Regions from separate parts of the Mesorhizobium sp. M7A.F.Ca.US.011.01.1.1 genome, predicted to be linked through region 2. Evidence: riboswitches for the same ligand, from Rfam matches in the RefSeq annotation. Region 2 holds a riboswitch; the other holds the start of a gene.
What was found. Region 2 has a riboswitch for cobalamin ahead of bluB (5,6-dimethylbenzimidazole synthase). Riboswitches for the same ligand answer to the same signal wherever they lie in the genome.

Region 1 (5,656 bases), on a different contig from region 2:
CCTGGTGGGTGATGGTGGCGCTGATGACGGTCGCCTTCTTCTTCGGGCGTTACGGAATGACCATTCTGTTCGCTCTGATCTCCTTCGCTGCGCTGCGCGAATTCGTGACGCTGACGCACACCCGCCGCAGCGACCATTGGGTGCTGCTTGGCATGTTCGGCATCATCATTCCGTTTCAATACTGGTTGGTGTGGACCGCCTGGTACGGTCTCTTCGTCATCTTCATTCCGGTTTACTGCTTCCTGCTGATGCCGGCCATAACGGCGCTGCATGGCGACACCGAACGCTTCCTCGAGCGGATCGCCGCGCAACAATGGGCGGTGATGATCTCGGTCTATTGCGTCAGCCATGTCCCTGCCCTGCTGACACTCGAGGTGCCGGGCTTCGAAGGCCGCACCCTGCTGCTGATCGCCTTCCTGATCATCGTCGTGCAAGGCAGCGACGTGCTGCAGTACATCTTCGGCAAGCTGTTTGGAAAACACCGTTTTTCGCCGAACGTCTCGCCGTCGAAAACCTGGGAAGGGTTGATCGGCGGACTGGTGTCGGCGAGCCTGCTCGGCGCGCTGCTATCGTTCGTGACACCCTTCTCGCCGCTGCAGGCGGCAGCCGTGGCCTTCGTCGCCTGCTCGATGGGATTCCTCGGCGGGCTGGTCGCCTCGGCCATCAAGCGCGACCAGGGCGTCAAGGATTGGGGTCATCTGATCGAAGGCCATGGCGGCATGATGGACCGCACCGACAGCCTGGTCTTCGCTGCCCCGGTGTTCTTCCACATCGTGCGCTATTTCTGGACAGTCTGAGTAAACCGTTTCCGACCGCACTCAAAGCCGGTTGCGGATCAGCATGGTGACGACGAAGAACGCGCCGACGGAGCTGGTGATGATGCCGATCGGCAGTTCCTGCGGCGGCAGCAGCGTTCGGGCCAGAAGATCGCTGGCCAGCAACAGCACGGCGCCGAAGACGGCGCAGCTGGCAACCAGGCGCAGGTGCAAGGGGCCCGCCAGCGGCCGCGACAGATGCGGGATCATCAGCCCGACGAAGCCGATGACGCCGGCGACCGAGACCAGGATCGCCGTCGAGAAGGCGGCGACGAGAAAGGTCATCCTTCGCATCCGCGCCACCGGCACGCCCAGGCTTTCGGCGGCGTTTTCGCCGGCCAGGAAGGCATCGAGCCGGCGGTGGTTCCACAGCGCGTAAGCCAGAATGGTGCCTGCTCCCAGCGCGCCCAGCCAGATATTATCCCAGCGCGCCAGGCCAAGGCCGCCCATGGTCCAGAACAGCACAGAGTGGGCGGCGCGCTGATCGCCGGCAAAGACAAGATAGTTGGTCAAGGCGGTGAACATGAAGGAGACGGCAAGGCCGGCAAGGATCAGCCGCTCCGGGCCTTGCCCCCTCACCCGCGCCACCAGCAGCAGCACGACGCCGGCAGCCAATATGCCGCCGGTGAAGGCCGCGACCGGCAATGTCCAGATGCCGAAACTGTCGCCGAAGACGGTGATAACGGAAACCGCACCCGCGGCGGCGCCCGACGACAGGCCGAACAGGAACGGGTCGGCAAGGTCGTTGCGGGTCACCGTCTGCAGCAGCGCACCGACGACGCCGAGACCGGCGCCGACGCAGATGGCCAGGATCGTTCGCGGCAGCCGCAGGTCGACGACGATCTTGCCGACCGGCCCGGCCACGTCGTGCCCGCTGAAGCCGACTGCACGGCCAAGTGCTGCAACAACGTCGGTCAGCGGGATCAGCGTCGAGCCGTAGGCGATCGACAGCAAAGCGAGAGCGGCGATCGCCGCCGCTCCCACCATCATGGCCAGTGCAAATGCCGGATGACGCAAACCTGGAAATGCGTCGTGTCTGTCAGGACGCGTGCGACGCACTTCCAGGATCTTTTGTTCATGCATGTCGTTGCCCCAAAACCGCTGCGCACTTTTGGGCGACAGGCATCAAAACGCTTCCGGATGCATGGCCTTGGCGAGCTTGTCGATGGCTTCGATGTTGGCCGGTCCCGGCGTCAGTTCGGCATAGCGCAGGGCGACGAAGCGCTCGTTCTTGACCGCGTCCGTCTCCTTCATGGCTGGATGCGCCTTCAGGAAATCGAGCAGTTTCCTGTAGCCGCCGCCGTCCTGGTAATCGAGCAGGATGAGAAATTGCGGATTGCGCGACGCCACCGTTTCCCAGTCCGTGTTGCCCCAGCTGGTGTCCATGTCGGCCATGATGTTGTCGCCGCCGGCGGCTGATATCATGGCGCTGGGGATGGCGAACTTGCCTGCGGTGAACGGCTTGTCCTCGCCGGAATCATAGAGGAACACCCGCGTTCCCTTGGCGCTGCCGACCTTGGCGGTGATGTCGGCGAGCCGCGTCTTCCAGCCGGAGACAAGCTTTTCAGCCTCTGTCTCCTTGCCGAAGATCTTGCCCAGGTTCTCGACGTCGCCATAGAGCAGGTCCATCGAGGCGGCGGGGCGGCTCTTGTCGAGATGGACGCAGCTTTCCGTCAGCACCAGCGTCTTGATGCCGTGCGGAGCAAGCGTGTCGGGCGTCACTTCACCACCCGGCTTCATGCCATAATACCAGCCGGCGAAGAAAAAATCGGGCTCGACCGCGACGAGGTTTTCGAGCGTCGGATATTTCGGCGCCAGTTCCGGGATCGAGCCCTGCTCGGCCTTGAACTCAGGACCGACCTTGTACCATCCGGTGATGCCGGTCAGGCCGACGATCGACGGCTGCAGTTTCAGCGCGAAAGCCATCTCGGCCATGTTGAGATCCTGGATGACGGCGCGCTTCGGCGGCGCATCGAAGGTCAGCGGCTTGCCGCAGCTGTCGACCGTGACCGGGAAGGCCAGGGCTGTCGAAGCCAGCAGCGAGAAGACAAGCGAAAAGGCTAGGCGTTTCACGGGTTTGCTCCTTGTGGATGGGATTGGGTCGACTACGAAATGGCTTCAATCACGACGGCGGCGCGGCACGGTTCGGCACATCGAACACCGTCAGTTCGCGGTCTTCGGTCGGATGGCGCAGACGCAGCACATCGATGCCGAAAATCTCGCGGATCAGCTTTTGGGTCAGCGCTTCGCGCGGTGCGGCGAGCGCTTGCAGACGGGCATGGTTCATCACCGCCACCCTGGTGGCGAACGGTGCCACCAGCGCCAGATCGTGCAGCACCGCGATCACCGTCATCTCGAAGCCTGCCACGAGGTCGAGCAGTTCGCCGCGGGCGCGCGGGTCGAGATGGTTGGTCGGCTCGTCGAGGAACAGGATCTTTGGCTGCTGGGCGATGGCGCGGGCCAGTTGGGCGCGCTGGCGCTCGCCGCCCGACAGCGAGCCGATGGTGCGGCCAAGCAGCGGCAGCAGGCCGGTCCGGCGCAGCGCATCGACGACAATGTCACGCTCCTCGCTCCTGCGCCGTAGCCGAGCGTGCGGGACCCGGCCCAGCTCGACATAGTCGATCACTGCCAGCCGCGGATCGGGCTGGTCGGTCTGGCCGACCACGGCGATATGCAGTGCCCGCTCGGCGGCCGAGATCCTGTCCAGCCGGCGCCCGCCAAGCTTCACCTCGCCTGAGCTCGGTCGCAGCATGCCCGACAGCATGCGCAACAGCGTCGTCTTGCCGGCGCCGTTGGGACCAATGATGGCGAGGCGATCGCCAGCGGCCACCGACAGGCTGACCGCCTGGACCAGATCCCGCCCATTCGCCATGGCGCTGAGGTCACGGGCTTCGAGAAGCGCTACGGGCATCGGCTGCTGTCCGCCGGCTTGCCGGGATGGCAAAGCGTGCACACGATGATGCGATGATCGATAGAGCCGTCCAACTTTCCGTCACTTTCCAAAACTGGCGACGGAAGGAAGCTGGCGAAGCGGCCGACAAGACCGGGATTCGCGTTTCCTCCCGGCACACCCCGTCCGGTCAACTCAGTGATGGCAGGTCTCCTGGCTCGCGGGTCGTTGCGCCATCCTGCCTTCCCAGCCTTGCCGGCCAGTGGCATTCACGGATTTTGCTCGCCGCTTACAGTTGCGGGGGCAGCCACGGCCTCGACCCCTGGGGATCTCACCGTGTTCCCTTTTCACCCCTCGCCTTTCGACTCGGGGACCATCACCGCTTCAGCGTAGATTTCCCCCAATCGCTTCGCAATGGATTTCTCGGACGGAGTGGTGGGCCGGCTAGGGGAAACATGCATTTCACGCTCTCGATATGTAATAACATTACGCATTTAGAGGATGCCGCCTGGCGCTGTCAAGCGAAGCCCGCCGAATTTGGCTCGTCGGCGGCAAGGGGGCGCTCGACCGCTGTGCCATATCGGTGTGCGACTGTGACGGGATCGGTTCGATTGCGCGGGATGCGCAATTTCGATCAAACTGGCCGCGCCAGGAACGGCAGGATGATCTGGCCGATGCGAGGAGCAAAATGAACCCGACCGAGAAAGCGCTGTGGTTCGTCGAAAGTCATCTGCCGGAGGCTGTTGCACTCGACGATGTCGCGCAAAGCAGCGGCGTGTCGCGTTTTCATGTGACGCGGGCTTTCGGCGCTGCCACAGGCCGCTCGGTGATGGGCTACATGCGCTCACGCCGGCTGACCGAGGCGGCGCGCAAGCTGGCCAGCGGGGCGCCCGACATCCTCAGCGTCGCGCTCGACGCCGGCTACAACTCGCATGAGGCGTTCACCCGGGCCTTCCGCGATCAGTTCGGCACCACGCCGGAACTGGTGCGCGCGCAAGGCACACTCGACAAGCTCGACCTCGTGGAGCCGATCCTGATGGACCAGTCCTTCCTCACCAATCTCGAACCGCCGCGTTCGAGACCAGCCGGCCGTTCCTGATCGCCGGCCTCGGCGAGCGCTACAGCTGCGAAACCAGCGCCGCCATCCCGATGCAGTGGCAGCGCTTCGGCCCCTATATCGGCAACATTCCGGCCGGCGACGTCGCCTATGGCGTCTGCGTCAACGGCGACGATGGCGGCAATTTCGACTACATCGCCGGCGTCGAAGTGTCTGATTTTTCCGACCTGCCCAAGGAATTCAGCCGGGTGCGGGTGCCGGCGCAGAAATATGCGATCTTTGCCCACCGCGAACACATCTCGACCATTCGCCGGACGGTCAACACGATCTGGAACAAATGGCTGCCGGCTTCCGGCCACGAGATATCGGATGCGCCGGAATTCGAACGCTACGGCCCTGAGTTCGACCCACGCAGCGGCAATGGCGGGCTGGAGATCTGGATACCGGTGAAGGCGTAGTCGGTCAGGCCATCGGCAGCGCCGGCCAGCGATCGACTATCCCGCCGCCGGAAAACACCGCGATCGACCCGAACTGCTGCAGCACGGCTTCGCTCTGCGTCGGGCGCAGGAAGGCGTAGTCGCCGGGCCTTGCGGTCGCGTCGGCGGGCAAGCCCATGAACTGCTGATTGGAGGACAGGCCGAGCAGCCCGTTCGCCTTCATGCCTTCGGGAAAGACCGGCTTGGCCATCCACTTGCCGCCATAGAGATAGCAGCCCTTGCGCGGAAACCGGCCGAGCGCCTGCAGCAGTCGGGTGACCGCCGGTGGACCGGGCAGCATCGGCTCGACCATTTTCAGCATCGGCGTGGCGATGAAGGCCGCCGGCTGGAAGCCGTCGAGGCCTGGCGTATCGAAATCACTGGGCAGCACAAAGGCCGAGCCCATCGAAACCTCGTT
Region 2 (5,656 bases):
CTCATCGGCCATCATTCATCCTTTCATCAGTCGCCCGACATGGGCGGCGACCGAAAATGCCAATCCCTGCAGATCGTAGCCGCCCTCGAGCAGGCTGACGAGCCGGTTGCCGCTGTGGCGTGCCGCGCGCTGCATCAGCTGCCCGGTCGCCCAATCGAAATCATCCTCGGTCAGATTGATCTCGGCCAGCGGATCGCGGTGGTGCGCGTCGAACCCCGCCGAAATGATAATCAGGTCGGGCGCGAAATTGTCGAGCGCGGGCAGGACGCGCGACAGGAAGGCATCGCGAAACACTTCGCTGCCGGTCTGCGGCGCCAGCGGTGCGTTGACGATGTTGCCGGCGCCCGTTTCGGTCTTCGCTCCGGTGCCGGGATAAAGCGGCATCTGGTGGGTCGAGCAATAGAGCACCGACGGATCGTCCCAGAAAATATCCTGCGTGCCATTGCCGTGATGCACGTCCCAGTCGACGACGGCAACGCGCTCGACACCGTGTTTCTTCTGCGCATAACGCGCCGCGATCGCCGCCGTGTTGAACAGGCAAAAGCCCATCGCCGTGGTCTTTTCGGCATGATGGCCGGGCGGCCGGGCGGCCACGAAGACGTTGTCGGCGCGACCCGAAAAGACATCATCGACGGCGGCGTTGGCGGCGCCGATCGCGGTGATCGCCGCTTGCCAGCTCTTCGGGCTGGCAGTGGTGTCGGCATCGATGCGGGCAATCCCCTCGTCGGGGATGGCGGCGCGCACGCGGGCGACGAAATCGGCGGGATGCGCGTAGAGGATGGTGGCCTCGTCGCCTTCGGGCGCCTGGATACGATCGAGCCCGGCAAAGGCTTCGTCGTCGAGCACGCGCTCGATGGCGCGTAAGCGGTCGGGCCGCTCGGGATGTCCGGGCGGCGTGAGATGCTCGAGGAAGATCGGATGGGTGTAGAGACGGGTGGTCATCGTCCTAATCTAGTGACCCGGATCGACAAAGGCCATGCACGGGCGGCCGATGACTGGGGAAAATCGCGACTGCGTCCATTCGCGTCGCCGCAGGCATTGGCCCCGCGGGCGCTTCGGCGTAAGGTCCCTGGTACTGCCTGGTGCCCGCCGCAAGCGGGAGAATCGGGAACACGGTTGAATTCCGTGGCGTGCCCAACGCTGTGAGGGGGACCGCGCCGGTAAATGCCACTGTCGATGACGGGAAGGCACCGGACGCGGGTTGATCCCGAGCCAGAAGACCGGCCTGGCAGGCATTGTCATCCGCGTGGTCAGGCGGATGGCATTGAGCGACGTGCGTCTACTTGGACGCACAAAGTACGCTCTGTCAGTTTTGAATCTGCAATCGCAAGGGGACAAGCGATGCCGGAACACATGACCGCTGCCATTGACGATGGATTTGACCAGGATGCGCGCGATGCGGTCTATCGCGCCATGTTCACGCGGCGCGACGTGCGCAGCCATTTCCTGCCCACCGCGATCGATGACGACGTGCTGGCACGGCTGCTGCTTGCCGCCCATCACGCGCCATCGGTCGGCTTCATGCAGCCATGGAATTTCATTGTCATTCGCGACGTCAAACGACGGGCGGAGGTGCGCGACCTGTTCCTGGCCGCGCGCGAGCAGGAACTGCCGGCGATCGAGGCGGAAAAACAGGCGCTCTATCGCAAGCTAAAGCTGGAAGGCATCTGCGAGAGCGCGCTCAACATCTGCATCACCTGCGACCGGCAGCGCTCGAAGGGTTCGCCGCTGGGACGCTGGCACAATCCGGAGATGGATCTCTACAGCACGGTCTGCGCGGTGCAGAATTTCTGGCTGGCCGCGCGTGCCGAGGGTGTTGGTGTCGGCTGGGTCAGCATCATCGAGGCTGAGGCGCTGAAGCGGCTGTTGGCCATTCCGGACCACGTAACGCCGATCGCCTATCTCTGCGTCGGCCGTGTTTCCGAGTTCGCTCCCAAACCGGACCTTGAAACGCATGGCTGGGGACGGCGGCTGCCGCTGCCGGAGCTGATCATGAGCGAGACCTTTTCCGGGCAAGGCGAGACACAGCTCAAATCCACCGTGGCGCGCCTCAACACCGTTTCTGCCGCACCAGACACCACCCGCCCAGCCGATCAGGGTGTGGCGCCGGCCGTATCCCAGCGCGAACCGCCGAAGGAGGCGAGCGCCTTGTCCTTGAGCTCCCTGAACTTCGACGATGCCTCGGCCAGCCGGGCGTCCCAAGCCGGATCGGGCACCTGGCCCGCGATGGTCTTGAAATAGACCTGCATCAGGCAGGCGATGGCGAAAGGCTCGATGAACGCCGCCTTGAATGCCCAGGCGAAGACGATGGCGAGCACAAAAGCCCAGCCGGCGAGTTGGCCAGGCATCAGGAACAGAATCGCACCGGCAGGCGCCAGCATGATCAGAAAGATGATGAACGACATGCCCCACATGATGACCGCCGGCCAGACGGCGTTCTTGACCATGACCTTGCCGTTCTGGGCATAGAGCACGACGCCTTGGCGCGCCGTCTCGAAGGGCGAGGCTGAATTGATGCGGATGTTGTAGCCGAGGATGATCTCGTCGACATAGGTCAGCGACAGACGGATCACCGTGTTGATGAAGGAGACCAGGCCGCTCAGGCCTGGTATCGGCAGGAAGGCGGCGATACCGCCGAGCAGGCCGGTGATGGCACGGATGGCACCCTTGACGAGTTGGTCGACGACGAAAAGGATGTTGGCTTCGGCAAAACGCTGGGTGACGACATCCCTGGCGTAGGCGATCTGGTCCTGACCGCCGGGAATGTCGCGGCCGTCGATCAGATGAACCATGACGGCGATGTGGCCGGCCTTGACGATATAGAGGATGTATTCGCGGATCCAGTAGACCGCGATCGAGACGATGCCGAACCCGACCACGCCGCCCCACAGGGCAAAGGACATGGGCCCGTCGGGATCGGTGGAGATATGCCCGACACCATAGCCGACCGAGGCACCGGTGCCGGTCGCCATGATGTAGGCCAACGTGATGCCGAAATAGACGATCATGCGAAAGACGATGAACGGCCAGGTCCGCATCATGATGGACACCGACCTGCCTATATCGAAATCCCACATGCCCCGAATCTCCGCCTCAGAGATGATGGCAGAGGATGAACTCAACCCGGCGATTGTCAATTGCCGGCCCTGGCGCCACAGTGCAACGAACTCGGGTTAACGGTTTCCTTCGGAGCCCGCCGGCGCGTTGGCTGACGGAGCATTAGACGAAAAACCCGCCTGTGCGGCGGGTCACTGGCGCAAATCAGCACCATAGGCAAATATGTACCATAGCTGAGGTCACCCAGTCAAAAAAAAATTCCTATCGCGAGAAGCTACCGGCACAAAAGCTGCCAACACCGCCGAACTGGCTGCCGCCAGGCCTTTTGTTAAGCTAAGTTCGGAGCCCTGCCTGGCACCACGCCCGGTGGGAACTTCAATTCGACTGCGGGTCCGGCTTCTTGAGCAGGCCTTCGAGCAGTTGCTTGAACGCCGTCACCACCTTCTTCGACGTCGCTTCGGGGTCGGTCGAATTGGCGATCCGTTGCGCCGCCTGGCTGCTCGCTCCGTTGATCAGTCGCGAGGCCGTTTCGGGGTCGAGGCTGGAGACAACGACCCCCTCCTCCTGCAGCGCGGTCAGATGGTCGGTCATTGAAGCGATGCACGCACTGGCATTCGGCCATTGCGCTGGATCCCCCAGCACGGCCGGGCCATCGCGGAACATGATGCGCTGGATTTCCGGCTCCAGCGCCATCTCGATATAGGTGGAGCACTCGTCGACGAAATGTTGCCAACGGGTCGGCGCTCTCGACGCAACCTCATTGATGCGCGCCGCCATCTCGCCGTCAATCTGGGCTATGACCGCCTGCAACAGCCCCTTCTTGTCGCCGAAATGATGATAGAGCGCGCCGCGCGTCAGCCCGGCCGAAGCGGTGAAATCATCCATCGAGGCTTCCGCATAGCCTGTTGTGCCAAAGGCGTGGCGGGCCGCCGCGATCAGCTTGGCGCGCGTCTCGGCGATCATCTCCTTGCGGGGTTTGTGCATGTGTCCTGGACCTATTCACATACGCTTCGTATGCCAATTGACATACGCGGCGTATGCTCTATCTAATAATCATACGCTCCGTATGTAATTGTCCAATTGTCCTTTGTCGAGGAACCAACCGATGCAAAATCCCTATGCGGAAATCTTTCGTGCCCCCGGCGCCAAGGGCTTTGCGGCCGCCGGCTTCCTAGCGCGCCTGCCGATCGCCATGGCTCCCATCGGCATCGTGGCGATGCTGTCGCAGGCGCGCGGCGAATATTGGCTGGCTGGAGCCGTCTCGGCGACATACGCGCTGGCCAACGCCTTCGTCGCGCCGCAAATATCGAGACTGGTGGACCGCCTGGGCCAGACACGAATCGTCGTGCCCACCACCATCATCGCGGTGCTGGCTTTCGCCGTCCTCATAGCGGCGGCCAACCAGGACTGGCCGGTGTGGACGCTGTTCGTGTCGGCACTCCTGGCCGCCGCCATGCCAAGCATACCTGCGATGGTGCGGGCGCGCTGGACAGAGATTTTCCGAGGACGGCCGCAGATGAACACCGCATTCGCCTTCGAGTCCGTGGCCGATGAACTGGTCTATATCGCCGGGGCATCGCTGTCGGTCGGCCTCAGTGCTGCTCTGTTCCCGGAAGCCGGTGTTCTGGTGAGCACATTATTTCTCGCATTCGGATCAGCGGCCTTCATCCTGCAACGCTCGACGGAGCCGCAAGTGCGGCCGGTGGACCATGGCTCAAGCGGCTCGGCGATCCGCCTGCGGCCGGTTCAGATCATCACGCTTGCCCTGATCTTCGTCGGCGCAACCTTCGCGACGACGGAAGTGACCACCGTGGCGATCACCAAGGAGCTTGGCCAGCCGGGCGCCGCCAGCCTTGTCATCGGCGTTTATGCGCTGGGATCGTTCGTGCTTGGCATCATCGTCGGCGCGCTCAGCCTGAAGGCGCCGCTGCGACGCCAGCTCGCCATCGCAGTCGCCCTCGTCGCGCTCGGCACGCTGTTGCCGCTCGCCGCCGACACCGTGCCGCTGCTGGCGCTGACCGTGTTCATCAGCGGTGTGGCGATCTCGCCGACCTTCATCACGGCCTTCGGCCTGATCGAGCGGCATGTGCCGGAAGCGATGCTGACCGAAGGCATCACCTGGGTCATGACCGGCATCGGCATCGGCATGGCGCTGGGCTCTTTTGCCGCCGGCGCGGTGGTGGATGCGTTCGGTGCACAGAACGGGTTCTGGGTGTCGGTTGCTTCAGGCACCATCGCCCTGGCCACGGTGCTGCTTGGCCAGCGCAGCCTTGCCACGACTGAGTGCGAGATGGACGGATGTGAAGCGGCCGCGATTGCCGCGGAATAATCAGATAGCGCCCGGTTTCGAGCCGGGCGCTAGCTGCCTAGAGTATCTCGGTCTTTGCGATGTGGATGCCAAAACCTTCGAGGCCGACATAGTGGCGTTCGCGCGAGGCGATCAGGTTGATCGAGGAGATGCCGAGATCCTTGAGGATCTGCGCGCCGAGCCCGATCTCGCGCCACTCGTTTTCGCGGCGGCGAGCCTCTTCGTGATCCTCGCGGTCGCCGCTTGCCGGCCGTTTGCGTTCCTGATGCGCAACGCCGACGGAGCCTTCTC

Region 1: it holds a riboswitch for cobalamin, as region 2 does, so the genes downstream of both, EOA13_RS01375 (ABC transporter ATP-binding protein) here and bluB (5,6-dimethylbenzimidazole synthase) in region 2, are expected to answer to the same signal.

Annotation. Positions count from the first base shown of each region.
Region 1 is NZ_RZRT01000001.1:277,778-283,433, forward strand. It holds gene EOA13_RS01360 (phosphatidate cytidylyltransferase) at 1-797, shown strand, start outside; gene EOA13_RS01365 (iron ABC transporter permease) at 819-1,805, opposite strand; gene EOA13_RS01370 (ABC transporter substrate-binding protein) at 1,941-2,888, opposite strand; gene EOA13_RS01375 (ABC transporter ATP-binding protein) at 2,938-3,726, opposite strand; cobalamin riboswitch at 3,891-4,098, opposite strand; partial or broken gene EOA13_RS01380 (AraC family transcriptional regulator) at 4,394-5,220, shown strand; gene EOA13_RS01385 (alanine racemase) at 5,225-5,656, opposite strand, start outside.
Region 2 is NZ_RZRT01000004.1:66,693-72,348, forward strand. It holds gene EOA13_RS07140 (exodeoxyribonuclease VII small subunit) at 1-12, opposite strand, end outside; gene EOA13_RS07145 (histone deacetylase family protein) at 16-942, opposite strand; cobalamin riboswitch at 1,064-1,244, shown strand; partial or broken gene bluB (5,6-dimethylbenzimidazole synthase) at 1,354-1,971, shown strand; gene EOA13_RS07155 (hypothetical protein) at 2,094-3,077, opposite strand; gene EOA13_RS07160 (TetR/AcrR family transcriptional regulator) at 3,433-4,041, opposite strand; gene EOA13_RS07165 (MFS transporter) at 4,163-5,386, shown strand; gene ribB (3,4-dihydroxy-2-butanone-4-phosphate synthase) at 5,424-5,656, opposite strand, start outside.